2 regions of the Streptomyces sp. NPDC052396 genome follow, and region 2 is predicted to be linked to the other one. Evidence: predicted binding sites of a transcription regulator. Region 2 holds the regulator's gene; the other holds the start of a gene.

Region 1 (2,399 bases), on a different contig from region 2:
GCAACCACCCCGGCATCGCGGCCCGAGTCCTGGACGACAGCGGCACGTTGCGGCGCTTCGTCAATGTCTACGTCAATGACGACGACGTCCGCTTCGAGGGCGGCCTGGGGGCGGTGATCCCGGACGGCGCGGGTGTCTCCATCATCCCGGCGGTGGCCGGCGGCTGAGGAACAGCCGGGCCCGCGGCTGAGGAACAGCCGACAAGTTTCGCAACCTTCCTGCACGGATACCGGAATCGCCCCGCCCGTTAAACGGACGGGGCGATTCCGGCTGTTGAAGCGCGATACAGTTGGGGCGTTCCCCCATCGGTGTCAGTGCCGAACGCATATGAGAACTCGTCAAGTTGCGCGAGAAATACGCGAGCGATTTGTCGGGTTGGCCGGGTATGCCCGGCCCGACTTGCCCTGGCTCACCCCGAGTTGGCCGGTTATTAGCCTTGGGTTGCCATGGGATTTCTCGTCCGTCTGACCTGTTGCGGACGGCATCCGTACAGATACATTCAGCCGCGGTCGACGCGTTCCGGCGCACACCCCCAACCTCTCGGGGGTGAGGTCTGACCCGGGTCCGCGAAGTGCGGTCCTGTGCAAGGGCCAGTAATAGGGGAGTTAGGCATGGCTCAGGGCACCGTCAAGTGGTTCAACGCGGAGAAGGGCTACGGCTTCATCGCGGTCGACGGTGGTGCGGATGTTTTCGTCCACTACAGCGCGATTCAGATGGACGGCTACCGCACCCTCGAGGAGGGGCAGCGGGTCGAGTTCGAGATCTCGCAGGGCCAGAAGGGGCCTCAGGCGGACATGGTGAAGGTGACCGCCTGACCGCGGCGCATCGACCACCCGGTCATCAGGCTCGAGCGAGGGCCCGCACCCATGGGGTGCGGGCCCTTCGTGTACCCGCGCGCACCCCGGACGGCGCCCCGGAGATATCCCCGAGTGGCTTGCACTCACCTACCCCGAGTGCTAATGATTGGGCTTAGCACTCTCCAAGTGAGAGTGACAGATTTGGACCGTCGGTGAGGTCGGCGCGTCAGGCGGGGCAAGGAACCGCCGGGCCCGCGGGCCGTCCGTCGCGGGCGCCAGAGCGGTCCGGAGCACTCCACCCCAGTCCTGGGAGGACCACTTCACATGGCCAAGATCATCGCGTTCGACGAGGAGGCACGGCGCGGTCTCGAGCGCGGGATGAACCAGCTCGCCGACGCCGTCAAGGTCACCCTCGGCCCCAAGGGCCGGAACGTCGTCCTCGAGAAGAAGTGGGGCGCCCCCACGATCACCAACGATGGTGTTTCCATCGCCAAGGAGATCGAGCTCGAGGACCCGTACGAGAAGATCGGCGCCGAGCTGGTCAAGGAGGTCGCGAAGAAGACGGACGACGTCGCCGGTGACGGCACGACGACCGCGACCGTCCTCGCCCAGGCACTGGTCCGCGAGGGCCTGCGCAACGTGGCCGCCGGCGCCAACCCGATGGCCCTGAAGCGCGGCATCGAGAAGGCCGTCGAGGCTGTCTCCGGCGCCCTGCTCGACCAGGCCAAGGAGGTCGAGACCAAGGAGCAGATCGCCTCCACCGCCTCCATCTCCGCCGCCGACACCCAGATCGGCGAGCTGATCGCCGAGGCCATGGACAAGGTCGGCAAGGAAGGCGTCATCACCGTCGAGGAGTCCCAGACCTTCGGTCTGGAGCTGGAGCTCACCGAGGGTATGCGCTTCGACAAGGGCTACATCTCGGCGTACTTCGCCACCGACATGGAGCGTATGGAGGCCTCTCTCGAGGACCCGTACATCCTGATCGTCAACTCCAAGATCTCCTCGGTGAAGGACCTGCTCCCGCTGCTGGAGAAGGTCATGCAGTCCGGCAAGCCGCTGCTGATCATCGCCGAGGACGTCGAGGGCGAGGCCCTGTCGACCCTGGTGGTCAACAAGATCCGCGGCACCTTCAAGTCCGTCGCCGTCAAGGCCCCGGGCTTCGGCGACCGCCGCAAGGCCATGCTGGGTGACATTGCCATCCTCACCGGCGGCACGGTCATCTCCGAGGAGGTCGGCCTCAAGCTGGAGAACGCCGGTCTCGACCTGCTCGGCCGCGCCCGCAAGGTCGTCATCACCAAGGACGAGACCACCATCGTCGACGGTGCCGGTGACAGCGACCAGGTCCAGGGCCGCGTCAACCAGATCCGCGCCGAGATCGAGAACAGCGACTCGGACTACGACCGCGAGAAGCTCCAGGAGCGTCTGGCGAAGCTGGCCGGCGGCGTGGCCGTCATCAAGGCCGGTGCCGCCACCGAGGTCGAGCTCAAGGAGCGCAAGCACCGCATCGAGGACGCGGTGCGCAACGCCAAGGCCGCCGTCGAGGAGGGCATCGTCGCCGGTGGTGGCGTGGCCCTGCTCCAGGCGTCCGCGGTCTTCGAGAAG
Region 2 (2,399 bases):
GTCAGGGTGCGGCGGGAGCGCACCCGGCCGTCGCCCGCGCACTCCGGGCAGGGGGTGGGGACCACGGTGCCGAAGCCCTGGCACTGGGGGCAGGGCCGGGAGGTCATGACCTGGCCCAGGAAGGAGCGGGTGACCTGGGAGACCTCGCCACGGCCCCGGCACATGTCACAGGTCTGCGCGGAGGTGCCGGGGGCGGCACCCTCACCGCTGCACGTGGTGCAGACCACGGCGGTGTCGACCTGGATCTCCTTGGTGGTGCCGAAGGCGGCCTCGTCCAGGGTGACCTCGATCCGGATCATGGCGTCCTGGCCGCGGCGGGTGCGCGAGCGGGGCCCGCGCTGGGCCGCCTGGCCGAAGAAGGCATCCATGATGTCGGAGAAGTTGCCGAAGCCCGCGCCGCCGAAGCCGGCTCCCGCACCGCCGCCGGAGGCGGACAGCGGGTCGCCGCCGAGGTCGTAGACCTGCTTCTTCTGCGGGTCGGAGAGCACCTCGTAGGCGGCGTTGATCTCCTTGAACCGCTCCTGCGTCTTGGGGTCCGGGTTCACATCCGGGTGCAGCTCGCGCGCGAGACGGCGGAAGGCCTTCTTGATCTCGTCCTGCGAGGCATCACGCCGTACGCCCAGGACCGCGTAGTAGTCCGTGGCCACTTACGACTCCGCCAGGATCTGTCCGACGTAACGTGCCACTGCGCGTACCGCTCCCATCGTTCCGGGGTAATCCATGCGGGTCGGTCCGACCACGCCGAGTTTGGCGACGGCCTCGCCGCCCGAACCGTAGCCGACCGCGACGACCGATGTGGAGTTCAGCCCCTCGTGGTCGTTCTCATGACCGATGCGCACCGTCATCCGGGAGTCGGTGGCCTCGCCGAGCAGCTTCAACAGCACCACCTGCTCCTCCAGCGCCTCCAGCACCGGCCGGATGGTCAGTGAGAAGTCATGGCCGAAGCGGGTGAGATTGGCGGTGCCGCCGATGACCAGCCGCTCCTCGGTCTCCTCCACCAGCGTCTCCAGGAGCGTGGACAGGACCGTAGAAACGGTTCCGCGATCATCCGGCTCAAAGGACTCGGGGAGGTCCTGCACCAGGAGCGGCACCTCGGTGAAGCGCCGGCCCACCACCCGGCTGTTGAGCCGGGCACGCAGGTCCGCCAGGGTGGTCTCGCCGACCGGGGCCGGACAGTCGACCATGCGCTGCTCGACCCGGCCGGTGTCGGTGATCAGCACCAGCATCACCCGGGCCGGGGCCAGCGCGAGCAGTTCCACATGGCGGACGGTGGAGCGGGTCAGCGACGGATACTGCACCACCGCGACCTGCCGGGTCAGCTGCGCCAGCAGCCGCACCGTACGTCCCACCACGTCGTCGAGGTCGACCGCGCCGTCCAGGAAGCTCTGGATGGCCCGGCGCTCGGCGCCGGTCAGCGGCTTGACGCCGGCCAGCTTGTCGACGAACAGCCGGTAGCCCTTGTCGGTGGGGATGCGGCCCGCGCTGGTGTGCGGCTGAGCGATAAAGCCCTCGTCCTCCAGGGCGGCCATGTCATTGCGCACCGTGGCCGGGGAGACCCCCAGCCGGTGCCGCTCGGTCAGCGCCTTGGAGCCAACCGGCTCCTCGGTGCCCACATAGTCCTGGACGATGGCGCGCAGTACCTCGAGCCTGCGTTCGCTCAGCATCTCGCGCACCTCCAGTCCAGCGACCTGCAGCCGTCTTACGGGTCTTGCCGGGGCTCCTTGCCTTGGCACTCAATGGTCACGAGTGCCAGAACCCTTCCGCAAGTGTACGGCCGGGCACCACGGCCACGGCAAGGGCCGCCCATTGTGACGTGGGCTCCGGGCGGGCAACCGTACCGCGACACCACTAGGTTCCTGCCATGGAAACCAGTGGGGAAGAACCCCAGGAGCAGCGCGCGGGGGCGCGCTGGGAGCAGCTGGCGCCAGGCGTCGTGCGCCGCAGGATGCCTGGCTGGGACGCCACCGTCGGGGCCATCGCGGGTGAGGCCGGGGTGCTGGTGGTGGACACCGGGTCCACCCTGCGCGAGGGGGCGGAGATCCGCGAAGAGGTGACGGCGCTGTTCGCGCTGCCCGTGACGCATATCGCACTCACCCACTCGCATTTCGATCACGTCCTGGGCACGGCGGCCTTTCCCGGGGCGCAGGTGTATGGGGCGGTGGGGCTGGCCGAGTTGCTGCGGCACTCGCCCGGCGAGCTGCGGGAGGACGCCACGCGTCATGGAGTGCCCGCCGGTGAGGCGGCCGAGGCGGTGGCGGCGCTGGTGGCCCCCCGGCACCCGGTCTCCGGCGAACTGACCGTGGACCTGGGCGGCGGGCGGCGAGTGCTGCTGGCCAACGTCGGGCCCGGGCACTCGCCGCATGACCTGGCGGTGCTGGTGCCCGGTACTCCCGAGGTGG

Evidence for each region. The regulator HrcA, encoded in region 2, represses chaperone genes, less so after heat shock. The targets are predictions, from matches to a motif close to TTNGCACTCNGNNNNNCNGAGTGCNAA.
Region 1: groL (chaperonin GroEL) is a predicted target of HrcA. The motif match lies at 934-960, and genes of this name have one in related genera.

What each region holds. Positions count from the first base shown of each region.
Region 1 covers NZ_JBIUAW010000006.1:138,214-140,612, forward strand. Annotated here, with positions in the region: gene ACIHFE_RS17215 (MoaD/ThiS family protein) at 1-167, shown strand, start outside; gene ACIHFE_RS17220 (cold-shock protein) at 612-815, shown strand; gene groL (chaperonin GroEL) at 1,122-2,399, shown strand, end outside.
Region 2 covers NZ_JBIUAW010000001.1:338,839-341,237, reverse strand. Annotated here, with positions in the region: gene dnaJ (molecular chaperone DnaJ) at 1-647, opposite strand, end outside; gene hrcA (heat-inducible transcriptional repressor HrcA) at 648-1,664, opposite strand; gene ACIHFE_RS01585 (MBL fold metallo-hydrolase) at 1,862-2,399, shown strand, end outside.